DNA from 3 places in the Serratia sp. NPDC078593 genome. Region 1 is predicted to be linked to each of the others. Evidence: predicted binding sites of a transcription regulator. Region 1 holds the regulator's gene; each other region holds the start of a gene.
What was found. Region 1 encodes PurR, which represses purine synthesis genes. Its sites were predicted from a motif close to CANGCAAACGTTTGCNTG; they were not measured.

Region 1 (10,314 bases):
GCGCTTACTCAACTGTAAAACGCACTCGGCAAATATATTTTTTAAGTGACGATTAACACTTGCGGTTATAACGCTGAGTTAGCGTGTTCCCCCAGAAGATTCGTCACCGTTTTACCTCGTTGCATCAGATAACCCAGCGCGGCCAATACCACGGTAGAAACCATCACCGTCGTTGTCGCCAATAGCGGTTGTTCAATATAGGCAGAAACCAGCATGCTGGCGATAAAACACAAACCGAGCTGCAAGGTGTTTTGCAGCGCGGCTGCTTTACCGGTGCTTTCTGGGAACGGCGTCAAGGCGTTCGCCACCACAATCGGGTAGGTGGCCCCGTTCACCAACGCCATAAAGCAGAACGGAATCAGCAGGGTGGTCAGGGTTGGTGAAGTGAGTGTTGCCACCAGATACAATGCCAGCATGCTGATGCCATACGCGGCTAGCAGCCAAGGCAGCAGCGTGTTGCCTTTCATCCGATTTAACGCCGTCCGGCAGCCGTATCCCCCTAACAGAAATGCCAATGTTTGTGGCACATAACTCAGGCCGATGTCATTTGGGCTGTAGCCCATATTGCCAAGTATGAACGGGGATCCGGTAAGCCAGGCGAAGAAACCGGCTGAACAGGCGGCGAATACCATCACATTACCGCTGAATACCGGTGATTTCAGCAACTGCAGGAAACCTATGCCGCTTTTGCCCTGTGCCGCGGCTTCCTGCCGTGAGCTGTCTTTGAGCAGCAGCGTTGGCAGCAGTAGGAGAAGGGTAATACCCAGCAGAACGGCGAAAATTGAACGCCATCCCATATGATTTAACAGCCATGCGCCAACCAACGGTGCCAGTGCGGGTGACAGTGCAACCAATGGCATAATGGTGGCGAATACGCGGTTTGCGCTGCCTTCACGATACCGATCGATGACGATCGCTTGCCAGCTAACGGCGGCAGAACAGACGCCAATGGCTTGAATAAAGCGCAGTGTCCACAGTTGTACGGCGTTATCCGCCCACATCATGCCAAGACAGCCGAGGCCGAACAGCGTCAGGCCGATCAATAAAACCGGTTTACGACCCAGACGGTCGGACAGTGGCCCCCACAATAATTGCGCAAAGGCGAAGCCAGCGAGAAAAATGCTAAGGCTGGCGCTGATGGCGCCGGCAGAAATTTGCAGTTCTTGCTGCATCACGCCGAAGGCGGGCAGATACATGTCTGTGGCCAGATAGCCGAGCATGCTTAAGCCAGCCAGATAGAACATAAATCCAAAGTTTCGCATGGTCTTTCTCATTAATTTTATGTTGGTGCAGGTTTTTTTTAGCGCCGCAAGTGTATCTGGCTGGATCTCTGCTTGTGAAACGGTAATATTTGCAAAGTGCTGTTAAAAAAATTGAAGGCAAAGCGATGTGGTCTGAATATTCCCTTGATGTTGTTGATGCGGTTGCGCGCACCGGCAGTTTTAGCGCGGCGGCACAGGAGTTACATCGTGTGCCGTCTGCGGTCAGTTATACCGTGCGTCAGTTGGAGCAATGGCTTGCCGTACCACTGTTTGAGCGCCGTCACCGTGATGTGGAGTTGACGCCCGCGGGGGCGCTATTTGTTCATGAAGCACGCGATGTTATCAAAAAAATGCTCAACACGCGGCGTCAATGTCAGCAGGTCGCTAACGGTTGGCGCGGGCAGTTAAAGATAGCCGTCGATATCATTGTTAAGCCGCAGCGTAGCCGACAGTTGGTACTGGATTTTTATCGCCATTTTCCAGATGTAGAACTGTTGGTACAACCGGAAGTGTTTAACGGCGTATGGGATGCGTTAATCGATGGCCGGGCAGATATGGCAATTGGTGCAACCCGCGCGGTTCCAACCGGTGGTGGTTTTGCTTTTCGCGATATGGGTTTTATGAACTGGCTGTGTGTCGTGAGTGCCGATCACCCGTTAGCGGGGTTACCGGGGCCGCTAAATGATGAGCAACTACGGCCGTATCCCTCATTGGTGTTGGAGGATACGTCGCGAACGTTGCCAAAACGCGTGACGTGGTCACTGGATAACCAGCGGCGGTTGGTGGTGCCAGATTGGGTGTCCGCGGTGGATTGCTTGTGCAGCGGTTTATGTGTCGGCATGGTGCCCGCCCATCGTGTGTTGCCGCAGGTTCAGCGTGGGGAATTGGTATCGCTGCAACTTCCTGAGCCATTTCCACCCAGCGCCTGTTGCCTGACATGGCAACAAAATGCGCAATCACCGGCGATGGCCTGGTTATTGGATTACCTTGGTGACAGTGACACGCTGAATCAGGAATGGTTGAGTGAAGAGAACCTACCGGAACGCCCTGAGAAGGCGCCCCGGCAATAATGCTTAGCGGCGGTAATCAACGAAGGGGCCATCGGCGACCGAGCGACGCTCGATCAGCTTAGGGTGGACTTCAATCACCTGCGACTCTTCACGCTTACTGATAATACGATCCAGCAACATGGTAAATGCCATCTCGCCGAGGCGCTCTTTGGGTTGATGAATAGTGGTCAGCGCCGGGGTGAAATAGCGCGCATTGCGCACATTGTCATAACCGATCACCGAAATATCCTGTGGTACGCGCAAACCGAGTTCATCAGCGGCGCAGATCGCGCCCATGGCCATAATGTCACCACCGCAGAAAACGGCGGTGGGGCGGTGTTTTTGTGACAAAATCTGGTGCATCGCCTTGTAACCGGATTCTGGCTCGAAGTCACCTTGGACGATCCATTCATCGCGAACGTCAATATTGGCCTCTTGTAACGCTTTCAGGAAGCCTTGGTGACGGCCGCCGCCGGTATTACGTGAGAGTTGGCCGGGAATGGCGCCAATGTCGCGATGGCCGCGTTCAATCAGGTAACGCCCCGCCAGATACCCGCCCTCAAAGGCATTATCGATAATGCTGTCGGTGAAATCGCCGCGTGCTGCGCCCCAATCCATGACGACCATCGGAATATTGCGGTGATCCTCCAGCATCCCGAGCAGTTGATCGGGATATTCGGAACACATCACTAGCAGACCGTCGACACGTTTTTGCGCCAGCATGGCCAGATAAGCGCGTTGTTTATCGAGATTATTGTGGGAGTTGCACAGAATCAGTGTGTAACCTTTGCTGTAGCAGCTGTTTTCCACGGCTTCAATCACTTCGGCGAAATAGGGCGCTTCACTGGACGTGGCGAGCAGACCGATAGATTTAGTGTGGTTAACCTTCAGGCTACGTGCCACGGCGCTGGGTGAATAGTGTAACTCTTTGATGGCAGCCCAAACGGCCGCTTTAGTTTCTTCGGCGACGAAACGGGTCTTATTGATGACGTGCGAAACGGTGGTGGTGGAAACGCCCGCGCGTTTGGCCACATCTTTAATCGTTGCCATGTAAAGAATGACTCCTGAACCCACATGTTGCAGCATGTAAGCATGTTGTTAATCGTTTGCCCGCGTAGATCCTTCTCTAGAGTCACGAAAACTTGGTTTTTAGTGTGGAAGTTGTCAGCCACTTGACTCAGGAGGGACGCATTGACCGCTACGCAGTAGTGAACTGCGAATTTTGTCGCATATTGAGCAAAAGGGGAAGATCTAATAGGAGTTATAGACAACAAGATTTTATCGGCGAACTGTGGGAAAATGATTTGACGCACCAAGGTTGTGGATTTTATGCTTATCCAAATAATTTGATCAGGAGCTTCTCATGGATACCGATTTGAAAATGTCTTTGTTCACCACGGTGTGCGCACTGGCATTAATTATTGTTTTTAGCTTTACCGCTGCACTGAACTGATCTCGCTAAAAGAAGGGCCGTTCCTAAACAGAACGGCACCTTTTATCTCACGGCCGTTACGCCAAGTTTTCTGTCACGAATGCCCAGTTAACCAATGCCCAGAAGTTTTCCAGGTAGTTTGGACGCGCATTACGGTAATCGATGTAATAAGCGTGCTCCCAAACGTCCACGGTCAGCAAGGGTTTGTCTTCACCGGTCAGCGGCGTGGCGGCATTGGATGTGTTCACGATAGCCAATGAGCCGTCGGCTTTCTTCACCAGCCAGGTCCAGCCAGCACCAAAGTTGCCCACCGCTGATTTGGTGAATGCGTCTTTGAAGGCAGTAAAAGAACCGAAGGATTGGTTAATGGCCTCTGCGACTGCGCCAGTCGGTTCGCCGCCACCTTGTGGTGACAGGCAATGCCAATAGAAGGTGTGGTTCCACACCTGTGCGGCATTGTTAAACACACCGCCGTTAGAGGTTTTGATGATCTCTTCTAGCGATTTGCCTTCGAACTCGCTGCCTTTCACCAGATTATTCAGGTTTACCACGTAGGTGTTGTGATGCTTACCATAATGATATTCCAAGGTTTCTTGGGAAATGTGCGGTTCGAGGGCATTTTTCGCGTATGGTAGTGCAGGTAATTCAAACGACATTGCTTTCTCCTTTATATACAGCGCTATTGTTCCAACGTTGGCCGTTAAGCATCGGCATCAACGATAACCCTTCATACTTCACGTTGCTTGAGTGTTGGCTGCCTTCCGTCACCCTGGTCACATAGTGGGCTATGCTCCCAGGGATTCATTCAGTTGCCGCCTACAAGCAACTCGAATTATCTTGGGTATAAATGGCTTTGTTTTTATTGTGGTTATTAATCTTAACAACTTTTAAGGTGAATAAAAGGTTTAAAGCGTGCTAAATCACGCTTTGGTCAAAGCATCCGCAGATTGGATGAAGAGAGGCATGTTGCCCAATGTTAGATTGCGTCATGGCATATTAACGAATGGTTTTGGGTGTCATCACGCGGCGAGCGCCGATGTAATGGCTTTGCCAGTAGTCACTATTGAGTTTGCTGATACGAATCTCTTCGCCGGTGCGCGGTGACTGAATAAACTGACCGTTGCCAAGATAGACGCCAACATGGTCGGCGACACCGCGATTGTTGATGCGAAAGAACACCAAATCACCACTTTCCAGCTCGTTTTTCTTGATTGGAGCGGCATCGCGCAAATGGTACATTTCGTTAGCGGTGCGCGGCATTTTGATTTTCATCACATCTTTATAGGCATAATAAACCAGCCCACTGCAATCAAAACCGGTGCGTGGCGAACTGCCCCCCCAACGATAGGGTTTACCCATTTGGCTCATCAGCTTGGCCAAGGCGGTCTGCTTCGCATGTTGATAGCGTTTTTTATGTGCTGCACTGAGTTTCGGTGGACGAGTATTGTGCTGCAGCTTTTCACTGCGTAACCGATGCGTGTTCGTTAAACCAGCGGTGCGATGGCGACCATAACCTTTTTTGTAGCCTTTTTTGGGCGGTGTGACGTTTATTTTCGCACTGTGTATCGCTTTGCGTGTTGATTTAACCCGGGTGGATTTTTTAGCCGTTTTGATGGTTGTGTTTTTAATCGTCTTTAATCGAGGCGTTTTTTGCGGCGTGGTGGTTTTGGCCTTTTTAGCGGCCTTTTCTGCTTTCTTTTTTTTACGTTCGCTCAGCCGTGCTTCATTCACATGGCTTTTACGTAGATCAGCGCTAACGCCAGACGATGGCGCAGCCTGTGCCAAATTTAACAACACTTGAGCAAACAACAACGCAAAAAGCGCAATAATTAAACGCATGTTGACGACACCAACCCTGGACAGGAACCCGCGACAGTATTCCGTAAAGACACGCGATAAAACAGTGAATAACCTGCAAATAATAATCCATATTGTGAGAAAACGTTAATAGCATTTTTAATAATAAAAAAAATAGCGCGGGTAGAGGCGACATCAATATCACTCTAATCGCACCGAGAGAGGTTACCCAACTGTACGGATGGGGAAATCTAGGGTGAAAAATGCGGGTTAAAAATGTTAATCTGCAGCTAGGTTTTGACCATAATGGCGTTATCAGCGCTGTGTGGAGACGCAGTCGGAATGCCCTTGCAAAAGATAGCGTTTTTTTGCGGGGTATCCAGCCGCTACAATAGCCAGCGAGATGCATGTTGTAGCCATGATGTGGCTTGAGGAAGCAATAAAATGACGACGATTGAAAAAATTCAGCAACAAATTGCTGAGAACCCGATCCTGCTGTACATGAAGGGTTCACCAAAATTACCTAACTGCGGCTTCTCAGCCCAGGCTGTTCAGGCATTATCGGCCTGCGGTGAGCGTTTTGCTTACGTTGATATTTTGCAAAACCCAGACATTCGTTCTGAGTTACCGAAGTACGCCAATTGGCCAACTTTCCCACAATTGTGGGTTGACGGTGAATTGGTCGGCGGTTGCGATATTATTATCGAGATGTATCAGCGTGGCGAATTGCAGCCGTTGATTAAAGAGACGGCAGAGAAGTACAAACAGCAAGAAGACCAGCAGTCTTAATCGCGGTTGATGTTAATGATAACGGGTGGCACGGGGTAATCCCTATGCCGCCCGTTTTTATTGTTCAGTCTTGGTTATCGATGGCTAAGGGCCAGCCGCCAAGGCGTTTCCAACGGTTGACTAACTCGCAGAATAGCAGAGCGGTTTGTTCCGTATCATACAACGCTGAGTGAGCTTGGCTACTGTCAAACTGCATACCGGCGGCGATACACGCTTTTGCCAGCACCGTTTGCCCTAATACCAAGCCGCTTAACGCCGCCGTATCAAAGGTGGCAAACGGATGGAACGGGTTGCGTTTCAACCCGGCACGCTCCGCGGCTGCCATCAGAAAACTGTGGTCGAAGTTGGCGTTGTGCGCCACGATTATCGCCCGGTTGCACCCTTGATCCTTAATACCTTTACGCACAGCCTTGAAGATAGCATGCAGTGCATCATATTCACTCACTGCGCCGCGTAAAGGATTACTCGGATCGATGCCATTGAACGCTAGCGCTTCCGGTTGCAGGTTCGCGCCTTCAAAGGGTTCGACGTGGAAATGCAGCGTTTCGTCCTGTTGCAACCAGCCGTCTTCATCCATTTTTAACGTGACGGCGGCAATTTCAAGTAACGCATCGGTGCGCGCGTTAAAGCCAGCGGTTTCTATATCTATTACTACGGGATAAAACCCACGAAAACGACCACACAGGGCGTTAAGATCACTTTTTTCGGCCATCAGTTTCTTATCTTCATCGAATGCAGCGCGTATTATGGCAAATTTCACGCCGAGTTGCAGGGAGTTATCTCGCGGGGATAAAGAAGGGCGCAGAAAGCGCCCTCAATACTAATTACCTAAGCCGTGGCCGGCATGCTTGTTTTCAATCAGTTCAATTTTGTAACCGTCGGGATCTTCAACAAAGGCAATGACGGTGGTGCCGCCTTTTACTGGCCCGGCTTCGCGGGTGACGTTGCCGCCTGCGTTACGGATGCGATCGCAGGTTGCGGCGACATCGTCAACGCCGAGCGCCAAGTGACCAAATGCAGAACCCATTTCGTAACTGTCGACACCCCAATTATAGGTCAGCTCAATCACTGCGCCTTCGCTTTCATCGGTATAGCCTACAAACGCCAGTGAATATTTGTATTCGGTATTTTCACTGGTACGTAGTAAGCGCATGCCTAATACCTTGGTGTAGAAGTCGACGGAGCGTTGCAGATCACCGACACGGAGCATGGTATGGAGTAAGCGCATAATTTCCTCTGATTGCAGATTTTGCCGAGCTTGGCGGCGTAGAGAGTAAAGCTAAAGCAGTATAACGTTGTCGGATAAAGGAATTCAACGTGCGGCGAGGCACTTTCACCACGGCCGGTAACGGATACCGGCCGTGGCGCCAGCGCTTAGAGCGTTGGGTAGTCGGTATACCCTTCGGCACCGCCGCCGTAGAAGCTTTCTGGTTTAGGTTCATTGAGCGGCGCGTTTTGTTGCAAACGCGCTAACAGATCGGGGTTGGCGATATAATCGCGGCCGAAGGCAGCGGCATCAATAAAGCCTTTATTGATTAACGTCTCTGCTTTTTCCGCCGTGTAGGCACCGGCACCAATAATCACGCCGCTAAAACGGGCACGTACCGCATCACGGAAGGCATCGGAGTAAGGTTTGCCACCCGCCCAGTCAGGTTCTGAAATGTGCAGGAAAGCGATATTGCGCTTGTTCAACTCCTCCACCAGATACAGCGCTGCGTCTTCCTGATCTTCGCCGTTATCCAAGCCGTTGAATGGGCCAAGCGGTGAAATGCGAATGCCAATATGTTCCGCACCCCATTCGTTAATGCTGGCGTCAACCACGTCCAGTGTCAGACGGGTACGATTTTCGATGTTGCCACCATATTGATCGGTGCGCTGGTTAGACGCGGGGGCCATAAATTGATGCAGCAGATAACCGTGCGCTGCGTGCAGTTCAACGAAATCGAAACCAGCATCACGTGCGTTGGCGGTTGCCTGACGAAAATCATTGATGATGCCAGGAATTTCCTCTGTTTCCAGCGCCCGAGGCGTGGAAGTAGGTACCCGAACCCAAGCACCAGCTTCATCACGTACCGTCGTTCGCGTATCGGCATTGATAGCGGACGGCGCTACCGGGGACTGCTGGCCTGGTTGCAGGCTGTCATGTGAGATACGTCCAACGTGCCACAACTGCACGGCGATATGGCCGTTCTTATCATGTACTGCCTGCGTGATATTTTTCCAGGCGGCAATCTGCTCGGGGGTGTGTAAGCCTGGCGCGCCCGCGTAGCCTTTGGCTTGGAAAGAAACCTGTGTGGCCTCGGTGATAATCAAGCCTGCACTGGCACGTTGTGCATAGTACTCGGCCATCATTGGCGTCGGAATATCACCGGGTTCCGTGCTGCGAAGACGCGTTAGCGGAGCCATGAATACGCGATTGGGTAGTGTGATGTTGCCCACGTCAATCGGGGTGAATAGTTTTTCAATTTTCATAATGCATCCTGCTTTAATAGACCGGTCGTCTAGTGATTGGGTGATAAAAATACAATGACAACGCTACGCTCAATCAGGGGAGTGCGGTTACGGTTGAACCGGACGCAGCAGTCGCTCAATACTGTCTAACGCGCAGGTTAGCGGCGCCACGGAACGGCGTATTTTGGCGCGTAATGATGCGCCTAACCACAGGGCGTACAGTGTTTCTGCGGTAGCGCCTGAGTTTGAGGCGATCGACAACGACCCCTCAGCGATGCCGCGTTCTATGGCACTTTGCAAGCGGCTCACCACGCGAGAGGTGCCGGTGTCCAACGCGTGTCGCATCGGCTCCGACAGATCGCTCACCTCGGCCGATAACTTGACTGCCAAGCAGGAATTATGGCATTCACTGTCACAATGATAGCTGATGGCTTGCGCATAATAGCTTAAGAGCTGATGGCGTGCATCGTGGCGAGTATCAGCAAACAGTGCCTGCATTTGCACATCATAATTTTCAAAGTAACGCTGCAGCATGGCTTCACCGAAAGCTTCCTTTGAACGGAAGTAGTGATAAAACGATCCCTTTGGCACACCGGCGGTAGCCAAGAGCTCGCTTAACCCCATACCCGTAAAGCCCAGGCGCAGGCTTAGGCACTCGCCAGTAGCAAGCAGGTGTTCACGTGTGTCAGTGTTGCAATGTGTATGTTTAGTCATAATAGGTCTGAGAATAATAGACCAATCGGTCTAGGTCAAGTCAGTTAACGCCTTGGGTGCTAAAACACAGAGTAATGTTAGGGACATCAACGTCTGGCTGAATGTGAACGGCAGACCGATGCAAGCCCGCTGATGCTCATTTATGACCAGCGATAAGAGAAGGGGGGGCCGGCTGCACGACGGTGCAGCCGGAAGAGGTATCAATATGCGGCGGTGAATTGCGCGTTGATAAACTGGGGGTTTTCGATCTCGTCGATGATGGCGACGGCCAAGTCTTCAACTGAAATGCTGGCGGGTGCCTGACCGTTCATCAACAACTTATTCGTGCCTAGACGGAACTGGCCAGTGCGTTTGCCGGATTCTAGCAGCGCAGCCGGTGACAGATAAGTCCAGTCTAGCGAGTCTTCGTGCTGCAATTTATTACGTAAATCACGCACGGCTTTTGCGCCGGGGCGAATATTCTCGGGGAATTCTGGTGTATCGACCAATTCAACGCCCGGAGCGACTTCCAGGCTGCCTGCGCCACCTACCACCAACAACCGCTTCACCCCCGCGCGTTTTACCGCATTCAGGATATGTTGCGTGCCGACGACCGTCTTCTCATACAGATTGTCTTCACTCCACCCTGGGTTGTAGGCGCTGATGATTGCATCCTGCCCATTCAGTTGCGTTGCCAGCCAGTCGGTATCGGCAACATCGCCGAGCGCAATATGCAAGTTGGCATGTTCGGGCAGATCTTTTTTCTGTCGAGCGATGGCTGTGACATGGAGACCGCGTGATAACGCCTCGTCGACGACGCGGCGGCCAACAAAACCTGTCG
Region 2 (10,314 bases), on a different contig from region 1:
CGCGGCCACCAGTTTGTCGGCCTGTTGCGCATCAGCAAAGGCCAAATAGCGCAAGCAGGTATTACGCAATGCACGCTTGGCAATGTCACCGTGCTCAACGCGATAGCCGTCAGTTTTGTTATGGTGATAAACCGCCAGCCATTCGTCAGTCATCTCCTGAGCCAAACAGCGGGTAATCGCCTCATGCACATTGGCAATCGCGATAGGGTCAATCACGGTAAACAGTTCGGCAATTTCACTTTCAGAAGGCAACGTCAGGATTTGCGCCGCCAGCGCCGGATCCAGCTTTTCATCCAGCAACACAGCGCGGAAGGCATCAGCAACGTGCAACGGTAATGTCAGCGGTTGTTTCTGCTGATATTTAGCAACGTTCAATTTGATATAAATTGCCAACAGACTTTGTGCTGCGTCCCAACGGGCGAAGTCATTGCGCGCATGCTGCATTAAGAAGGTCAGTTGTTGATCACTATACGGATAATCCAACTTTACTGGCGCAGAAAATTCACGCAGCAGCGAAGGCACGGGCTGATGCTCAACACCGTCGAAGATAAAAGTTTGCTCGGCTTCGGTGACATTCAACACGTTATTAACCGGCAAACCGTTTTTCTGCAGTGTAATCACCTCACCGTCGCTGCCATAGAGTTCGATATTTAGCGGGATATGCAACGGCAGTTTTTCGGCTTGATCGGCTGTCGGCGCAGTATGTTGGCTAACATGCAGGCGATATTGCTGCTGTTCGGCATTGTATTCGTCGCGTACCGTCAACGTTGGCGTACCTGATTGACTATACCAGCGGCGGAACAGTGACAAATCAACATTGGAGGCATCCTCCATAGCCTGCACAAAATCGTCACAGGTGGCGGCGCTACCATCGTGGCGCTCAAAATACAGCTGTATGCCTTTTTGGAAGTTCTCTTCGCCCAACAGGGTGTGCATCATGCGAATGACTTCTGAACCTTTTTCATAGACCGTCAGCGTATAGAAATTGTTCATTTCAATCACTTTGTCCGGACGTATGGCGTGCGCCATCGGGCTGGCGTCTTCAGCAAATTGCGCACCGCGCATCACCCGCACATTATCAATGCGGTTTACTGCGCGCGATCCCAAGTCTGAACTGAACTCTTGATCGCGAAATACGGTTAGCCCTTCTTTCAGACTCAGTTGGAACCAATCACGGCAGGTGACGCGGTTGCCGGTCCAGTTATGGAAATACTCATGGCCGATAACCGCTTCAATACCCAGATAATCTTTATCGGTGGCCGTTTCAGCTTTCGCCAACACGTATTTTGAGTTAAAGATATTTAACCCTTTGTTTTCCATCGCGCCCATATTGAAGAAGTCCACCGCGACTATCATATAAATATCGAGGTCGTACTCCAGACCGAAACGGGTTTCATCCCATTTCATTGCATTCTTCAATGAGGTCATCGCCCAATCAGCACGATCAAGATTGCCGCGATCGACAAACAGTTCTAACGCGACCTCGCGGCCAGAGCGGGTGATAAAACTGTCACGCAACACGTCGAAATCACCCGCCACCAGCGCAAACAGATAGCTCGGTTTCGGGAAAGGATCTTGCCACTGCACCCAATGGCGGCCATCGTCCAATTCACCTTCAGCGACTTTGTTGCCATTAGACAGCAAAAACGGATAACGCTGCTTGTCAGCCACTATTCGGGTTGAGAAGCGCGCCAGTACATCCGGCCGGTCAAGATAATAGGTAATATGACGGAAACCTTCAGCCTCACACTGGGTACACAACGCCTCACCAGACAGATATAACCCTTCTAATGCACTATTCTTTGCTGGGTGAATATCATTGACAATGGTAAGGGTAAATTGTTCTGGTAATTGCTCAATAACCAGTTGGTTGTCCTGTAGACGATAGGCATCCCACGCCTGCCCTTCAACCTGGATACTCACCAACGTCAGATCTTCACCGTTCAGCAGCAACGGCGCGTCGGCAGCACCTTGGCGCTTAATTTGGCTGACGGCAGTGATCCGGGTCGTGTCTGCATTTAGATCAAAGTTTAAATCGATGTCGGTAATCGTGTAATCAGGCGCGCGATAATCGTGGCGATACTTTGCCTGTGGCTGTTGTGTCATACAAACCCTTTGACGTCTCAGTGAGTTACGGATAATGGGCCGTTGCCTGCCCGACGACTGCGGGCGGGTAAACCCCGATTCAGATTGTAAATAAACTGTATCACAGTCACGAAAAAATCCCATAGACGGCGAAGGATGTGTAACAGAATTGCGCGACGGATCATTGTTAAGCCTGCCGTCATGGGTAATAACCGCGAGACAAATCCTAAAAATAGCATTTTATGCTAAAAAAGAGTAAACGCTTGTGCCATGACGTCTTTTGATACGATGATATGATTATACCTTCGGATTCAATGACGCGTGGTTGTGATGAAAGTTAAATATCTTATTTATTTCTTTACCTTTTCATTAACATCCTCTTTTGCCATTTTCATTTGTAATGAACTGACAGAAGCACGTACGCAATATAACGAAAGCGCTTTAAACTTATATAAAATCCAGCGTGCCGAAGAGATTTCTGCCGCTTTTCAGCACAGTTTGCAATCACATCGCTTGAAACGTTTAAGCCTGCTCAGTAACAGCATCGACGATAGCCTGTGGCAAGAATCTGACAGCAAGGCCAGAGAGAAAATCGAAAAGATTCGACCATTTATTGACAGCAAAAAATCGCAACAGTTGGGGGCTCAACAAAAATTCGCCATCCAATCAATGCTGATTTTATTAGAGAAATTACTGGATAATGATACCCGTCAGTTAATGCAACGCCCCAACGATCCCAGTAATTTATTCAATATAAACAGTGCATATTATATTACCCAGGCCAGCAAAGATTACTACCGATATACCTACGAAGCGCGGATGCTCAATGCCGACTCATTCCTTTTCCTTGAGGCTATTCGTTTAAATAACCAGCTTAATATTTCATTGACCGAGCTGATCGATCAAATTATTGACGTAAACATCAACAGCCTGGATAGGAAGAATGCGTATTTAAAAGCGATTCAATTAACCGGCGTGTTAAACGCACTCAGCTCCCGACTGACTTTCATGAAAATCGCTTATGAAGATGCTAAAACCACATCGATTATCAATCAGTTACTGCAACATGTTTCCCGCAAAGAAACCGATCGGATCGCCAGCGAACTGTATGAGTCGACCACGCATAACAGCGCATTCGATGCAGATTTCATTTATCAATATGTAAAAACCATTAGCGAGCTTTCCCAGCAGCTGTATCAGCGCAGTTTCAACCTGGAAATGATTGCGTCGCGCAATGAAATGTACCGCAGCCAAGCCGCGATTGACGGCATGATTTCTCTCGGTGTTTTAATCACGCTGTTCTTTTTATTACCCTCCCTGATTTTCTGCTCCAACATCAGCCGCTGGCTGACAAAAACGCAAAACAATATTCAGCGATTATCACAAGGCGATATGGCCATTGATACCAATGAAGTGTTTTACAGTCAGGAGTTGATTGCGATTGGTAACGCTATTAATCAATTAAAGCTCTACCATATGGAAAAGATTCGCTTAGAAAATGAAAAATTTTCCTTAATTAAAGAGTTGGAAACATCATCGTATCTCGACCCATTAACCAATATCTATAATCGCCGCAAGTTCTTTCGTCAATGCGCAGCGCTCGATGACAGCAGCTACCCACTCGCATTCTGCCTCATCGACATCGATAACTTTAAAGTCCTTAATGACACTTACGGGCATGACGTCGGCGATCGCGCACTCGTCGCATTTGGTGAGCTATTGCGCGGCGCTTTCCGCAGCAATGATATTTTTTGTCGTTACGGTGGTGAGGAGTTCGCGGTCATCCTTGGCCATTGTACCTTACAGCACGCCCGTGCAGTGATGGAAAAACTGCGTCAACAAACACACCTGTTGCAGTTACCTTTGGCCGAAGGCGGCAGCGTGAGTTTTACCATCAGCTGCGGGATTGCTGAGGTTTCCCACTTTAAACAGTTACAAACGGCGATCAAAAAGGCGGATGAAGCGCTGTATTTTTGCAAGAAAAACGGTAAAGACAGTATCGCAACACACCCGGATATTCATTTTCTCTAAGCCTGTGTTTAAAATAATTAACCTTATAATTTTTATCACTAATTCAACTAAGTTACTCAGTTTATTGGTTTATCTGTCTTTCATTGTTGCTAACGCCGGCTAACGCCGAACAAGCGCACGTTTAATCCTCGACCCTCATCGATAATTTGTGGTGTGATGGCGCTTCAATAACAGGATAATCCGGGTATACTCCTTCATCTTTTTGATCATGCCCAAATCATGCAAGTGACGTCATGACGACAACTGAGCGTATCCTCGCAAACGTGGCAATAACGGTTTGGAGGGACATCAGATTGCCAATAACGAAACAGCTTGACGTATACCGGAACTATCCAGGTTTGGACACGCGCCTGACGAGGATGCTGTAACGCGCTATGACTCAATACGCCTCCCCGATTTTGACATCACTGCTTGATACTGATGCTTACAAGCTTCATATGCAGCAAGCAGTATTCCATCGCTATTCCACGATCGCAGTCGCGGCGGAATTCCGCTGCCGTGGCGACGAGTTACTGGGAGAATATGCCGATGAAATCCGTGCGCAAATCGCGCTGATGAGCCAACTGGTGCTAACGGAAACTGAATATCAGTATCTCTCAAGCCTGCCCTTCTTCCAGCAGGATTATCTTAACTGGCTGCGCCATTTCCGCTATGATCCGCAACAAGTCAGCATTGACGATCGCGACGGTAAATTACACATCCGTATCACCGGGCCGTGGCGCGAAGTCATCCTGTGGGAAGTGCCATTACTGGCCATGATCAGCGAAGTGGTGCACCGCCACCGTTCGCCGCAGGTCACACCTGATATGGCCGTTACTCAGTTACGCAGCAAGCTGGCTGAATTCAAAAAAATGGCCGCAGATGTGGATATCTCGCGCTTCAAGCTGATGGATTTCGGTACTCGCCGCCGCTTTTCACAAGCGGTACAGCACGCTATCGTCAGCACCTTAAAGGAAGAATTCCCTTATCTGGTCGGTACCAGTAACTACGCTCTGGCGCACCAACTCGGCCTAACGCCAGTCGGTACCCAAGCGCACGAATGGTTCCAAGCTCATCAGCAAATCAGCCCCGTGCTGGCAAACAGCCAACGCGCCGCGCTACAGGCCTGGCTGGATGAATACCCAAAGCAATTGGGCATCGCCTTAACCGACTGCATCACCATGGACGCCTTCCTGCGCGATTTCGGCCCACAGTTTGCCAAACATTATCAGGGCCTGCGGCATGACTCCGGCGATCCCTTCGCCTGGGGCGAGAAAGCCATCACCCACTATGAAAATCTCGGCATCGATCCGGTCAGTAAGACGTTGGTGTTTTCTGATAATTTAGATTTGGAGAAAGCCTTGGCGCTATACCGCCGTTTCGACCAGCGCGTCAATCTGGTCTTCGGTATCGGCACGCGCCTCACCTGCGACATTCCCGATGTCAAGCCATTGAATATCGTAATCAAATTGGTGGAGTGTAATGGTAAACCCGTCGCTAAATTGTCTGACAGCCCGGGCAAGACCATTTGCCAAGACAAGGCCTTTGTCAACGCCCTGCGTAAAGCGTTTGATTTACCGCGCGTAAAAAAAGCCAGCTAATGACAAAGCCGGGTGAAATCCTCACGCCGGCTTTTATCTCTTTGCCTATCATCCCCGCCCTTTTCCCCTACGCCAAGAAATAATGTTGCATCATTCTGACGATTTCTACTTGTGCTCTGCACTGCGGCAAGTAACATAGTCGAATCCCCATTTTCTTGGGTTGTTAGCTATTTCTTACATCAAATCAATTAAAGAGAGAAATCTATGAGCGTAGTGCCTGTATGCGACGTGCTGCAAGGACGTGCTGCGGTTGACAGTGAAGTCACCGTGCGCGGCTGGGTGCGTACCCGGAGAGATTCTAAAGCTGGTATCTCCTTCCTCGCCGTTTATGACGGCTCCTGCTTTAATCCGTTACAGGCCGTTGTTAATAATTCTCTGCCGAATTATCAGGATGAAGTTCTGCATCTGACCACCGGTTGCTCTGTTGAAGTCACCGGTAAAGTGGCCGCCTCACCCGGCGAAGGCCAAAGTTTCGAACTGCAAGCAACCGCAATTAGCGTCGTAGGCTGGGTGGATGATCCCGATACCTACCCGATGGCGGCCAAACGTCACAGCATTGAGTATCTTCGTGAAGTCGCCCACTTGCGCCCACGTACCAACCTGATTGGTGCCGTTGCGCGTGTGCGCCACACCCTGGCGCAGGCTATTCACCGCTTCTTCCATGAAAACGGTTATTTCTGGGTTTCAACACCGCTGATCACGGCCTCGGATACCGAAGGCGCGGGTGAAATGTTCCGCGTATCAACGTTGGATATGGAAAATTTGCCACGTGACGATAAAGGCGCGGTCGACTTCGGCCAGGATTTCTTCGGTAAAGAAGCCTTCCTGACCGTATCCGGTCAGTTGAACGGTGAGACTTACGCTTGTGCGTTATCTAAAGTTTACACCTTTGGCCCAACCTTCCGTGCAGAAAACTCCAATACTAGCCGCCACTTGGCTGAATTTTGGATGATTGAGCCAGAAGTCGCCTTTGCCAGTCTGGACGATGTCGCAGGCTTAGCGGAAAGCATGCTGAAATATGTTTTCCAGGCAGTTTTGAACGAACGTGCCGACGATATGCAGTTCTTCGCTGAACGCGTAGACAAAGATGCCGTTGAACGCCTGAAGCGCTTTGTGTCTTCCGATTTTGCTCAAGTGGATTATACCGACGCCATCGACATCCTGGTAGCATCCGGGCAAACCTTCGAAAACCCAGTGTCTTGGGGTATCGACCTCTCTTCAGAGCATGAGCGTTATCTGGCCGAAAAACACTTCAAGGCGCCAGTAGTCGTCAAAAATTATCCAAAAGACATCAAAGCATTCTACATGCGTATGAATGAAGACGGTAAAACCGTGGCGGCAATGGACGTATTAGCCCCGGGTATCGGCGAAATTATCGGTGGTTCACAGCGTGAAGAACGCCTCGATGTGTTGGATCAGCGCCTGGAAGAAATGGGGCTAAATAAAGAGGATTACTGGTGGTATCGCGATCTGCGTCGTTACGGCACCGTTCCACATTCTGGCTTCGGTTTAGGTTTTGAGCGCTTAATCGCCTATGTGACCGGGGTACAAAACGTGCGTGACGTCATTCCATTCCCTCGTACGCCACGTAACGCGAGCTTCTAATTTATTAAATCTGCGCGTTTTACTACCATTTTGTTACAAAACAAAGGCCAGCCTCGCTGGCCTTTCGCATTTTTTATTCTTGACCTGCGTCACAAAGTTCCCTTTCATTAATATTTAGTTACACAATGTTTCTTTTTGAAACCTGATTAGGGTATTAGTATCATTTTCGTTCTAGATTAACCTGACGGTGAATGGAACACTGCATGCAGACACAGAACGACACCAATCTATCAACAATAGTTCCAAAAGAATTATTGTCGGCAGTGGCAAGGTGTCCGAATAACACCAATGAGGGTAATTATAATGATGAAGCGCAACATTCTTGCAGTGGTAATCCCGGCTTTGTTGGCTGCCGGTGCAGCAAACGCTGCCGAGATCTATAACAAAGATGGCAACAAGCTGGATCTGTACGGTAAAGTTGACGGCCTGCACTACTTCTCTGACAGCAAAGGCGATGATGGCGACCAGTCATATGTCCGTTTTGGCTTCAAAGGTGAGACTCAGATTAATGACCAACTGACCGGTTACGGCCAGTGGGAATACAACATTCAGGCTAACAACAGCGAAGGCGGTTCTGATGCTCAGGACGGCAACAAAACGCGTCTGGGCTTCGCGGGTCTGAAATTTGCCGACTACGGTTCTCTGGATTACGGCCGTAACTACGGTATCGTCTATGACCCAATGGGCTGGACCGATATGCTGCCAGAATTCGGTGGCGACTCTGCAGGTAGCGACAACTTTATGGTTGGCCGTTCTACCGGTCTGCTGACTTACCGTAACAACGATTTCTTCGGTCTGGTTGACGGCCTGAACTTCGGTGTTCAGTATCAAGGTAAAAACGAGCGCGACGATATCAAACGCTCCAATGGCGACGGTTGGGGTGTGTCCTCTACTTATGAAACACCAATCGGTGTGGGTATCTCCGCAGCCTATGCGTCATCTGACCGTACCGATGGCCAGACTACCGCAACCTATGGCCGTGGCGATGGTCGCGCTGAGCAGTGGGCAACTGCGCTGAAATATGACGCGAATAACGTCTACTTGGCAGCAATGTACGGTGAAACACGCAACGCCACCTACATTAAAAACAGCAACACCAACAGCGCACAAAACGGCGCTACCGGTTTCGCTAACAAAGCACAGAACTTAGAATTGGTCGCTCAGTATCAGTTCGATTTCGGTCTGCGTCCTTCTCTTGCCTACGTTCAGTCCAAAGGTAAAGATATCGAAGGTATCGGCGATGCTGACCTGATCAAATATGTAGAAGTCGGTGCGACTTACTACTTCAACAAAAACATGTCTACCTATGTTGATTACAAAATCAACCAGTTGAATGACAACAACCCGCTGGGTCTGAACACCGACGATATCGTAGCAGTGGGTCTGGTTTACCAGTTCTAATTCGTTACACACTTAACGGTGGTTCGCCATCGCGACGTGATAAAACAGGGCTTCGGCCCTGTTTTTGTTTTTAGGTACGGTAAATTATTATGCTACCGGTATCCCCTTTCCCGTCATTTTTTGTGCTGAATATGCACTCATCACAAGATCGATGTGTTTTTCTCGCAAACGGTTGGCAAAGCGCATGTCTGGCGCTACCCTGATGTCTCTGACAGCTTAACTCTAAGCCATGGAAGCATCTGACATGTTTGAAAACATCACCGCAGCACCTGCCGATCCTATTCTGGGTCTGACTGACATTTTCCGCGCGGACGCTCGTCCAACTAAAATTAACCTCGGTATTGGCGTCTATAAAGACGAAACGGGCAAAACGCCGGTGTTAACCAGCGTAAAAAAAGCCGAGCAATATCTGCTGGAAAATGAAACCACCAAGAATTACCTCGGTATTGAAGGGATCCCGGCTTTCGCCACTTGCACACAGGAACTGCTGTTCGGCAAAAATAGTTCAATTATCGCTGATAAACGCGCTCGCACCGCGCAAACGCCGGGTGGCACTGGAGCGCTACGCGTTGCAGGTGATTTTATCGCCAACCAAACCGACGCCAAACGTGTGTGGGTCAGTAACCCTAGCTGGCCTAACCACAAAAACGTGTTCCACGCTGCAGGTTTAGAAGTACTGGAATACGATTATTATGATGCAGCTAATCATTCACTGAACTTCGATGGCCTGATCGCCAGCCTGAAGCAAGCACAGGCGGGTGATGTGGTGGTGTTCCACGGCTGCTGTCATAATCCAACCGGTATCGACCCAACCCCTGAACAATGGACACAGCTGGCTGAGTTGTCTGTCGCCAACGGTTGGTTGCCACTGTTTGACTTTGCCTATCAAGGTTTTGCTAACGGTTTGGAAGAGGATGCCCAAGGGCTTCGTATTTTCGCGGCAAAACATAAAGAACTGATTGTTGCCAGCTCTTACTCTAAAAACTTTGGTCTGTATAACGAACGTGTCGGTGCCTGTACCGTTGTTGCTGCTGATAGCGAAACTGCCGATCGTGCATTTAGCCAGGTAAAAGCCGCTATCCGTGCTAACTATTCCAACCCACCGTCACACGGTGCTGCCGTGGTTGCCACGATCCTGAGTAATGAAGCGCTACGCGCCATCTGGGAGCAAGAGCTGAGCGACATGCGTCAACGTATCCATCGCATGCGTCAGTTGTTCGTGAACACCTTGCAAGAAAAAGGGGCGAAGCAAGACTTCAGCTTCATCATCAATCAGAATGGAATGTTCTCTTTCAGCGGCTTGAGCAAAGAACAAGTACTCCGTTTACGTGATGAGTTTGGTGTCTACGCAGTGAATTCTGGCCGCGTCAACGTAGCAGGCATGACGCCTGACAATATGGCACCGCTGTGTGAAGCCATCGTCGCCGTGCTGTAAAACAGTATTCCACCCATAGAAAAGGGGCGCCAAGCGCCCCTTCGTTATTTCTGCCGGGAAATAACGTTACCAGACTGCCGGCTCTTCACGCAGGAACGGGTTGGTTTGGCGCTCATGGCCAAAGGTCGACATCGGGCCATGACCTGGAATAAACGCCATATCATCACCTTGTGGTAA
Region 3 (10,314 bases), on a different contig from region 1:
AAACACGTTGGTCAGGGTGAGCATCAGCTCACCATCCTTACCGGAGTCGAGCTGGTTGTCAAACCCGCACAAACAATTGCCTTGATTGGTGAGTCAGGTTCAGGCAAGTCAACCTTGCTGGGGATATTGGCCGGGTTGGACGATGGCAGCGCAGGTGATGTCCATTTATTGGGGGAATCGCTGACCGCCTTGGATGAGGAAGGCCGCGCCGCGCTGCGCGCCAAAAATGTGGGTTTTGTGTTCCAGTCATTCATGTTGGTACCAACGCTTAACGCGCTAGAAAATGTGCAATTGCCCGCGTTGTTGCGTGGGGAGAGCGATCGTCAAAGCCGTGAGCAGGCGCGACAACTGTTACAACAACTCGGGTTAGGTCAGCGTCTTAACCACTTGCCGGCACAGCTTTCCGGTGGCGAACAGCAGCGGGTTGCGCTGGCGCGCGCCTTTAGTGGTCGGCCACGGGTGTTGTTTGCCGATGAGCCGACCGGTAACCTCGATCGTCAAACCGGTGAACGGATTGCTGAACTGTTATTTTCGCTTAATCGTGACTTTGCTACCACCTTGATATTGGTGACGCATGACGAAACGCTGGCGGCGCGTTGCCAGCGACGCTTGCGCCTGCGCGAAGGCAAGCTGTGGGAGGAAGCATGATTGGGCGCTGGTTTTGGCGTGAGTGGCGTTCTCCGTCACTGTTGATTGTTTGGCTGGCGTTGACGCTGTCGGTTGCTTGTGTGCTGGCGCTGGGCAGCATCAGCGATCGAATGGATAAAGGGTTGAGCCAGCAAAGCCGTGACTTTATCGCTGGCGATCGGGTACTGCGCAGTGCGCGGCCGGTGCCGGCAGATTGGCTGCTGGCAGCAAAACAACAGGATTTACAGGTGAGTCGCCAACTGTCGTTTACGACGATGACTTACGCAGGCAATCGTCCCCAGTTGGTCAATGTTAAAGCGACCGATCTGGCTTATCCTCTGTATGGCTTACTCGAGACACGCCCAGCTAACGTTAAGCCTCAGCCTGGTACGGTATTAGTTGCCCCGCGTTTGTTGGCGCTGATGGCGATTAAGGTCGGCGATAACCTGGAGGTGGGCGACACGACATTGCGCATTGCCGGGGAAGTTATTCAAGAGCCAGACGCCGGTTTTAATCCTTTCCAGACCGCGCCGCGCATTCTCATCAATATGGCCGATGTTGACAAAACCGGGGCGGTGCAGCCGGGGAGCCGGCTAACCTATCGCTATATGTTTGCCGGCGCACCGGCAGATCTGACGCGTTACGAACAGCAGTTGATGCCGCAACTGCAAGCCGACCAACGATGGCAGGGGCCAGAAGATGCAGGCAGTGCGCTGGGTAAGTCACTGCAACGTTCGCAGCAATTCTTACTGTTATCGGCATTATTGACGCTGCTGCTGTCGATTGCCGCAGTGGCGGTGGCGATGAGCCATTATTGCCGCAGCCGTTACGATCTGATTGCGGTACTGAAAACCTTAGGCGCTGGGCGCAAAGCGTTGCGTCGTTTGATCATTGGGCAATGGCTGGCGGTATTGTCGTTGGCGGCCGCGTGCGGCAGTGCGATCGGGCTGGCATTTGAAGCGCTGTTAATCCGTTTGTTGGCACCGGTGTTACCGAGTGAGCTGCCTGCGGCTGGTGGCTGGCCGTGGCTGTGGTCGATGGGGGCGCTGGTGCTGATCTCTGTGCTGGTGGGTATACGGCCGTATCGTCAGCTGCTGGCAACTCAGCCGTTGCGCGTGTTACGGCGTGATGTGGTGGCTAACGTCTGGCCATTGCGCTATTTCTTGCCGGTCACCGCCGTGGTGGTGGTGGTATTGCTGACGGTGCTGATGGGAGCCAGCACACTTTTGTGGTCAATCTTGGCCGGTATGGTGGTGTTGGCGTTACTGTTGGGTGGCATTGGCTGGGGCAGTTTACTGTTGCTGCGTCGTATCACCGTGCGTAACTTGGCGTTGCGGCTGGCGATCAATCGTCTGTTGCATCAGCCGTGGGTGACGGTTAGCCAACTGGCGGCGTTTTCGTTGTCATTCATGTTGCTGGCGTTACTGCTGGTACTGCGCGGGGATTTACTGGATCGTTGGCAACAACAGTTACCGCCGGAGACGCCGAATTATTTCTTACTCAACATGACAGGCGAACAGGTACCGCAGGTGAAGGCATTCCTGCAACAGCAGCAGGTCGCGCTGGAAACTTTCTATCCGATTGTGCGGGTACGACTGACGGAAATAAACCAAGAGGCAGCGACCGAACGGGTACATGAAGACGATCCTGGCGGCGAGGCCGTAAACCGTGAGCTGAATCTCACCTGGTTGGCAGAGCGACCGGCGCATAACCCCTTGACGGCGGGTGATTGGCCACCGAAAACCGGCGAAGTGTCGATGGATGAAGGCGTGGCTGAACGATTAAACGTTAAGCTGGGCGATACGTTGACGTTCAGTGGGGATACGCAATCATTTAACGCCAAAGTGACCAGCCTGCGGCAGGTAGATTGGGAAAGCTTAAAGCCAAACTTCTACTTTATTTTCCCGCCGGGCGCGCTCGACGGTCAACCGCAAACTTGGCTGACCAGCTTCCGCTATGACGGCGACGGCAGCATGCTCACGCAATTAAATCGTCAATTTCCGACGCTCAGCCTACTGGATATTGGTTCAATCCTGCAACAGATTAGCGGCGTTTTGCAGCAGGTAAGCCGTGCTCTGGAAGTGATGGTGGTCTTGGTGGTGATCTGCGGCGGTTTATTGTTGCTGGCACAGGTGCAGGTTGGTATGCGACAACGGCGGCAGGAACTGGTGGTTTATCGCACCTTGGGTGCCGGTAAACGTCTGTTGCGCAGCACGCTATGGTGTGAGTTTGCGCTGCTCGGGTTTGTGGCGGGGATTGCCGCCGCCGTCGGCGCGGAGGCGGCACTGTGGTTGTTGCAAAGCCGCGTGTTCGACTTCCCGTGGCAGCCGACGCCGATATTGTGGTGGTCATTACCGGCATTGAGTGCGCTGCTGCTGTCGCTGTGTGGCGGTTGGCTGGGTGTGCGTTTGCTGCGCGGTCAGGCGCTGTTTCGCAGTTATCAGGATTAACCACGTTATTTTAGCTGGGTAAATGCGGGCGCAGCCATGCTACGCCCCTACATGCACGGCAAAGTCATCGGGCTAGACGTAGTAGTGAAGAGTTTCGCCTGAGTTAAACGAATGCGAGTGAGGGCGGGCGCAGCCATGCTACGCCCGGGTAATGGTACCAGCGATACCGATTACAAAAGCTGTTGTTGGGCCCAGGCCAAACCACTGTGATAGTCGGGCGGCAGCAGTGGTGCGAGTTGCTGTAGCGTGTGTTTCAACGCGCTCGCCTCGGGATTGTTGAGATTTATGTGCCCGACCTTACGGCCTTCGCGAACTTCTTTGTCATACCAATGCAAATGTACCAGCGGCAACGCCAGCCACGCGTTGTTCACTTGCGTACCAATCAGGTTGATCATGACTGACGGTGTATTGACCACCGGCGTTGGCAGTGGCAGGCCGAGGATCGCCCGCAGGTGCAGTTCGAATTGGCTGATTGACGCGCCATTTTGCGTCCAGTGGCCGCTGTTGTGTACGCGCGGTGCCAATTCGTTAATCAGCAGATGATCACCGACGATAAAACACTCCATCGCCATGACGCCGACGTAATTTAGCGCATTGAGGATCGCCGAGAGCATTTGCTCAGCTTGTTGTTGCAGTGCCGGGTTTGGCGTGGGTAATGCCACGCTGGTGCGCAGAATACCGTCTTCATGCAGGTTGTGGGTTAGCGGGTAAAATACGCATTGGCCATCGTGGCCGCGTGCGCCGACCAGTGATACTTCACCAGAAAAATTAATGCCTTGCTCGACGATGCATTCACCGTAGGCATCGTCAGGCAACAGGTTCTGCTGGCCTGGACGCAAGCGCCATTGCCCGCGTCCGTCGTAGCCGCCAACGCGGCGTTTGACTATTGCCAGTTCGCCCAGCTGGCTAAATATCTGCGGCCACTCAGCGGCATCCGTCAGCAGTTGCCACGGTGCGGTCGCTAAGTTGAGCTGGTCGAGCAACTGTTTTTGCGTGAGGCGATCGGCCAACCGCGGGAAGATATCGCGATTAACGAAGCTGTTGTGCGTTGCCAGTTCGCGCGTGAGTGCCGTTTCCGGCCAGCGCTCAATTTCAGCGGTAATCACACTGTTTTGATAAGGGACAGCTTCCGGTTCGGCGTCTAATCCGACGGGATAAACGGCGATGCCTAAGGGTTCACCCGCTTGGCGCAGCATACGCCCCAACTGACCATTGCCTAATACACAGACCGGCTTCATGCTTCCTCCCTGGGATCTGGGTTGTTCAGCACCTCATCCGTTTGCGATTGACGCCACTCGGCCAGACGTTGCGCCAGTGCGGTATCGTGCAGTGCCACAATCTGCGCCGCCAGTAACGCGGCATTTGTTGCGCCAGCCTTGCCAATCGCCAGCGTACCGACCGGAATGCCGCGCGGCATCTGGACGATGGAATACAGGCTATCAACGCCGCTCAACGCTGCGCTCTGCACCGGCACACCCAGCACCGGAACGAGTGTTTTCGCCGCCAGCATACCTGGCAAGTGCGCGGCACCGCCGGCTCCGGCGATAATCACATCAAAGCCGTTGCGACTCGCCTGTTCGGCAAAGCTGAACAGTTTATCCGGCGTACGGTGGGCGGAAACGACTTCGACGTGGAACGGGACATCAAGCGAGGTCAGAATATCGGCCGCGAATTGCATGGTGGCCCAGTCACTTTTGGATCCCATTACAATTGCGATTTTAGCCCCAGCATTGGTGGCTGAAGCAGCGTTGGCTCCCATGGGTGTAAGGCTCCTGTAGAGTGTACCAGCGTCGGCCTGTTGTCTACGACGGCAGACCGTTTTAGGGCGTAGAGCATATCATGGGTAAACGGCAAGGAAAACGGTTGCGTCGAGGGTTTTCACCGTCAAAATCGCGAAATTTTTACCGCGGCGGTGAGTCAGTCATTTGAAAGGGAAAGGCAATCAGCTCGACGGCATCGGCGCTGACTTTAATCATCGAGCCTTCAACGTGCCAGGCACCTAACACTGCGCGGTGCGCGTCGCCAGAGCTCAATGACAATTTGTGCACGGCAGGGCGATGCGTATGGCCATGAATCATCCAATGCACATTGTGGCGGACCATCGCCTGCTCAACAGCTTGCGGATTGACATCCATGATCTCCAATGATTTATGCTGATTACTTTGCTGACTGCGCGCCCGCATATTGGCGGCAATCTTCAAGCGCCAGCGCAAAGGCAGGGCGAGGAATAGCCGTTGAATCCACCGTTTATGCACTTTGTGGCGGAATTCCTGATATGCCCGATCGTCGGTACACAGCGTATCGCCATGCAGGATCAAGATGCGTCGGCCGTACAGTTCGATAACCTGTTCTTCAGGCAGCAGTATCATGCCGCTGGCTTTGGCAAAGCGTTGACCGAGCAGGAAATCACGGTTGCCGTGGATGAAATAGCAGGGAACACCGGCGCGTTGCAGCGTGTTCAATGCCGCGGCGATCTCGCCGTGCAACGGTTCGGGATCGTCGTCGCCAATCCACGCTTCAAACAAATCGCCAAGAATATATAGCGCATCCGCATGGACTGCTTCTTGCTGCAAAAAACGCAGAAAACCGGCAGTAATTGCCGGTTCCTGTGCGCTGAGATGCAAATCTGCGATGAACAAGGTGCTCATGCAGTTGCGATTACTCGCTGACGCTAACGCGGGTGATGACCACGTCTTCAACAGGCACGTCTTGGTGCATGCCGCTGCGGCCGGTTTTCACGCCTTTAATGGTGTTGACGACGTCCATACCTTCAACGACTTCAGCAAATACGCAGTAACCCCAGCCTTGCGCGTTCTCGCCACGGAAGTTCAGGAAGTCGTTATCTGCGACGTTAATGAAGAACTGGGCAGTCGCAGAGTGCGGATCGTTGGTGCGTGCCATCGCCAAGGTACCAACGGTGTTTTTCAGACCGTTGTTTGCTTCGTTTTTGATTGGCGCCTGCGTGTTTTTCTGGTTCATGCCCGGCTCAAAACCACCGCCTTGAACCATAAAGCCATTGATAACACGGTGGAAAATAGTGTTGTCGTAGAAACCTGCGCGGCAATAGTTCAGGAAGTTTTCAACGGTGACCGGTGCTTTGTCTGCGAAGGTCTTGATGACGATGTCGCCGTGATTGGTGTGGAAAGTAACCATAGTTTTAATCCTAACAAGGTGAAGTGAGATGCCACATATATACCCTAAATAATTCGCGTTGCAGGAAGGCGGCAAGGACGTGAATCCCGATGAGCTTACTGTGGTAAGTGATTCGGGGGAACGAGCGCAGCCAACACACATGCAACGTGAAGTATGACGGGTATAAAGGTGTGAACAATCAGACCGACTTTATAACATATCTCTATTAATGAGTCAGTAGTGGGCAGCATAGGCCGTTGCTGATGGCGGTTTTGTTAGACTAAAGTACGAAATGAAGCTTGATTTTAGGTACTTTTTGGCCGCCATATACAGCAAAGCGTGGCCTTAACCTTGCATTAGATCGGCCTTCGCGGTTCAATACGCTGATTCTATTTTTAACACTGTTACTACGCACACCACGGAATGTCCCGATGCTAAAGATATTTAATACCCTGAGTCGTCAGAAAGAGGAATTTAAACCTATTCATGCCGGAAAGGTCGGTATGTATGTGTGCGGGGTAACTATCTATGACCTGTGTCACATTGGTCACGGACGCACCTTTGTTGCTTTTGACGTGGTGGCGCGTTACCTGCGTTATCTCGGTTATGACTTGAACTATGTGCGTAACGTGACGGATGTGGATGATAAGATCATCCGCCGGGCGGCTGAAAACGGTGAGACCTGCGATCAATTGACCAGCCGTATGCTGGCTGAAATGCACGCCGACTTCGACGCGTTGCTGATCGAACGCCCGGATCAAGAGCCGCGAGCTACACAGCATATTGCCGAGATCATCGAAATTACTCAGCGTTTGATCGCGCGCGATCACGCCTATGTTGCCAGTAATGGCGACGTGATGTTTGCCATCGACAGCGATCCTGACTACGGCTTGCTGTCACGTCAGGATCTGGAACAATTACAAGCCGGTGCGCGTGTTGAAGTGGACGATGTGAAACGCAATCCGATGGACTTTGTATTGTGGAAAATGTCCAAGCCGGGTGAACCTAGCTGGCCGTCACCGTGGGGTGAAGGCCGACCAGGCTGGCACATCGAATGTTCTGCGATGAACGGCAAACAACTCGGAACGCATTTCGATATTCACGGTGGCGGTTCAGATCTGATGTTCCCGCACCACGAAAACGAAATTGCCCAATCCAGCTGTGCTCATGATGGCCCTTACGTCAATTACTGGATGCACTCTGGTATGGTGATGATCGACAAAGAGAAGATGTCTAAATCACTGAACAACTTCTTCACCATTCGTGACGTTTTGAACTATTACGATGCGGAAACCGTACGTTACTTCTTGATGTCCGGGCACTATCGCAGCCAGTTGAACTACAGCGAAGAAAACCTGAAGCAAGCGCGTGCATCGCTGGAACGTTTATATACCGCACTGCGCGGCACTGACGCGTCGGCGGCGCCGGCTGGCGGTGAGGCATTCGAAACACGTTTCCGTGAAGCGATGGACGACGATTTCAATACGCCAGAAGCGTACTCCGCACTGTTTGATTTGGCGCGTGAAGTGAACCGCCTGAAGAGCGAAGATGCGGCGGCCGCCAATGCGCTGGCCGCTGAATTGCGTAAATTAGCTAAGGTGCTCGGTTTGTTGCAACAGGAGCCGGAAGCTTTCTTGCAAAGCGGTGCGCAAGCAGACGACGGGGAAGTGGCAGAGATTGAAGCGTTGATTAAACAACGTAACGATGCACGTAAAGCCAAGGATTGGGCACTGGCGGATTCTGCCCGCGACCGTTTGAACGAGATGGGCATCGTGCTGGAAGACGGTGCCCAAGGCACCACCTGGCGGCGCAAGTAGTTAGCCAGGTTGTCCGTATAAATAACCGGTTGGCGAGAGCCAGCCGGTTTTTTTTAGGGCAGGGTTTCGTTGAGCAATCGTTGATTGATATAGATGATAGCTTGTTCTGGCGTCATGATGTTGTTCACTACGTTGGTAATGCCTTGCCCGATAATGAACTCAGCAAGGCGTAAGTTAAACCGTTCACCGCGTAATCCGTGCGTTTCACGAATGCCTGTGCCTGGGGTATTACGCCATTGTTCGAGCCAAGGGTATTGATGCAGAATGCGTTGATTTTGATAGATACTTTGATGGGCGCTATTGCCGCCGAGTAATACCAGATTAGTGGTGATTTCCGGTGAATACAGCCAATGAAAAAACTGCGTTACCGCCGTGTTTTTTTGGCTAAAACGAGACATGCCGAGTGAGCCACCGCCCATTTGTGGAACGCCGCCAGGTACCGGGGCAGAACCTATCGCTGGAGATATTGGGCTGTGAGCGACATCATTAAAGAGATTCATATACATGATCAGCATCGCTAATTGCCCTTGCTCAAATAGAGCCACGGGTTCATCCCACCATTCACTGTTGAGGTTGGCAGTGATGACTAATTGGTTGAGATATTGTCGAAGAGCGTTTGTGGCTATCTCTGGCTCAAGACGGGGAGCGAGATCGTTCTGAGCCAACCGGCCTCCCAGCGCGTAATAACGGAGGAGAAACTCGGTAGCAATTAACCCAGAATTGCTAAGCATCGTTGATGAGCCAAGAGGACGTTGTGGATCCCCAGCCTGATGAATAGCGGTAAAAAAAGCGCTGATGGCATCAAATTCGGTAAAGTTATTAGGGATAGCGAGTTCTTTACCGGATTTTTCATAAAACATGCGCTTAATGGTTGGGTCTTCAAATAAATCACGGCGATAAAACAGTAACTGAGTGCTGGCATCGAACGGCAATCCATAGGCCTTGCCGTCAATTTGGCTAAAGTGCGCGTTGATTTCAGGAGAAAAATGCTGCTGCAAGGCCAATAGTGATGCATTGATATCAGCCAGTGGGCGAAGGGTCCTCTCTGCGAGCCAAGGGAAGCAGGCCATGTCTATCCGCAGTAGATCGTAATGGGGATGTAGGGATAGATTTGAGAGAATGTCGAATATTTCAGCATAAGGGTAAATGGCAAGATTAACCTTTATACCGCTTTGACGAGTAAAATGCGGCAGCAATTTTTTCAAAGCATCTGTCGACGGGCTGGGCAGTATGAGCATATTCAATACTTCGCTGTTAACCGGGATTGCCCGACTCTGTACTTCCCCCAGTGCAAAACCACGATTTGTTAATGTTACCGTAGGTTCTGCGCGGCCTTTAGCCTCAATATAGCCCGCTATTTCGGCGCCAAGCCGTGCGTAATCCATTTGATAGCTAAATTGGTTCGCAACGATAGCAGGATCGTTACCGCAAAGTTGCCAAATTGGCGGGCAAGAACTGAGACTTCCCAAATAGGCAGCTTGGGTTAGATCACGGGTTTTGTCGCAATCCATAGCGATCAAAATCTGTGGGGGTTGATCGGTAAAAAATGAAAAAGCGGCGGTGTGGCATTCGCCGGCTGGGGAAGAGATGACGGTTAACTGCGTTGAAGGGCTAAGGTTAATAAATGTATCTTTTACGGCATCAACAAAAAGATGGCTATTGGCGTAAGGGAGCGGGTCACAAAAAACGCCGACTTGGGTAGGTTTTTGCAATGCAATTGCTGTGGCAAGATCGGCTCCTGCTTGGGCGAAGTCAAGACTGAAGCATGCCTGCGCCCCTTCGGGATGGCGATAGACAAATAAGATCTGTTCTGCTGGCAAACGGAGTGCTTGATAATAAAGCCGGCTCTCGCTTAGACAGGAAACGGTGATAACCGTTTGATAGGACTTAGCCGCGAGCGTTTGCAGAATTCGTTGCTCAGCACTGGGAATGTCACCCGTAACGTACAGATCTAAATCTGTCATCAGTGACTGCTGTAGTCCACAATAAAGTTGATGATATTGCTCTGCATTGATGCTTGGCAGAATGAGGGCAATCCCACTATTTTTACTGGCGCGCAGCGATTGCGCCTGCGCATTGATCTGATAGCCCATTTGCTGCGCGGCGCGTTTAACGGCTTCAATCTTTTCAACGCTAACGTTACCACGTCCGTTAAGCACATTAGATGCGGTGCCGTGTGATACGCCCGCAAGCCTCGCTATATCCTTGATAGTTGCCATTTCTCATTACCCAGAGCGTACTTGGTGTGATGCTAACATCGGAAAAAGTGAACGACCACCGTGATCTTT

Region 2: ACQKDS_RS17725 (amino acid aminotransferase) is a predicted target of PurR. The motif match lies at 8,864-8,881, and genes of this name have one in related genera.
Region 3: purE (5-(carboxyamino)imidazole ribonucleotide mutase) is a predicted target of PurR. The motif match lies at 4,930-4,947, and genes of this name have one in related genera.

What each region holds. Positions count from the first base shown of each region.
Region 1 covers NZ_JBNNGK010000005.1:84,457-94,770, forward strand. Annotated here, with positions in the region: gene punC (purine nucleoside transporter PunC) at 66-1,262, opposite strand; gene punR (DNA-binding transcriptional activator PunR) at 1,388-2,332, shown strand; gene purR (HTH-type transcriptional repressor PurR) at 2,336-3,361, opposite strand; gene ACQKDS_RS07725 (YnhF family membrane protein) at 3,675-3,764, shown strand; gene sodB (superoxide dismutase [Fe]) at 3,821-4,399, opposite strand; gene ACQKDS_RS07735 (C40 family peptidase) at 4,740-5,582, opposite strand; gene ACQKDS_RS07740 (Grx4 family monothiol glutaredoxin) at 5,985-6,329, shown strand; gene rnt (ribonuclease T) at 6,394-7,074, opposite strand; gene gloA (lactoylglutathione lyase) at 7,150-7,557, opposite strand; gene ACQKDS_RS07755 (alkene reductase) at 7,704-8,801, opposite strand; gene ACQKDS_RS07760 (TetR/AcrR family transcriptional regulator) at 8,889-9,494, opposite strand; gene ACQKDS_RS07765 (NAD(P)-dependent oxidoreductase) at 9,695-10,314, opposite strand, start outside.
Region 2 covers NZ_JBNNGK010000020.1:23,335-33,648, reverse strand. Annotated here, with positions in the region: gene pepN (aminopeptidase N) at 1-2,106, opposite strand, end outside; gene ACQKDS_RS17745 (GGDEF domain-containing protein) at 2,416-4,116, shown strand; gene pncB (nicotinate phosphoribosyltransferase) at 4,491-5,696, shown strand; gene asnS (asparagine--tRNA ligase) at 5,901-7,301, shown strand; gene ompF (porin OmpF) at 7,605-8,702, shown strand; gene ACQKDS_RS17725 (amino acid aminotransferase) at 8,947-10,137, shown strand; gene ACQKDS_RS17720 (MBL fold metallo-hydrolase) at 10,204-10,314, opposite strand, start outside.
Region 3 covers NZ_JBNNGK010000002.1:66,141-76,454, forward strand. Annotated here, with positions in the region: gene ybbA (putative ABC transporter ATP-binding protein YbbA) at 1-648, shown strand, start outside; gene ybbP (putative ABC transporter permease subunit YbbP) at 645-3,077, shown strand; gene purK (5-(carboxyamino)imidazole ribonucleotide synthase) at 3,248-4,315, opposite strand; gene purE (5-(carboxyamino)imidazole ribonucleotide mutase) at 4,312-4,836, opposite strand; gene ACQKDS_RS02365 (UDP-2,3-diacylglucosamine diphosphatase) at 4,979-5,725, opposite strand; gene ppiB (peptidylprolyl isomerase B) at 5,736-6,230, opposite strand; gene cysS (cysteine--tRNA ligase) at 6,641-8,026, shown strand; gene ACQKDS_RS02380 (extracellular solute-binding protein) at 8,080-10,245, opposite strand.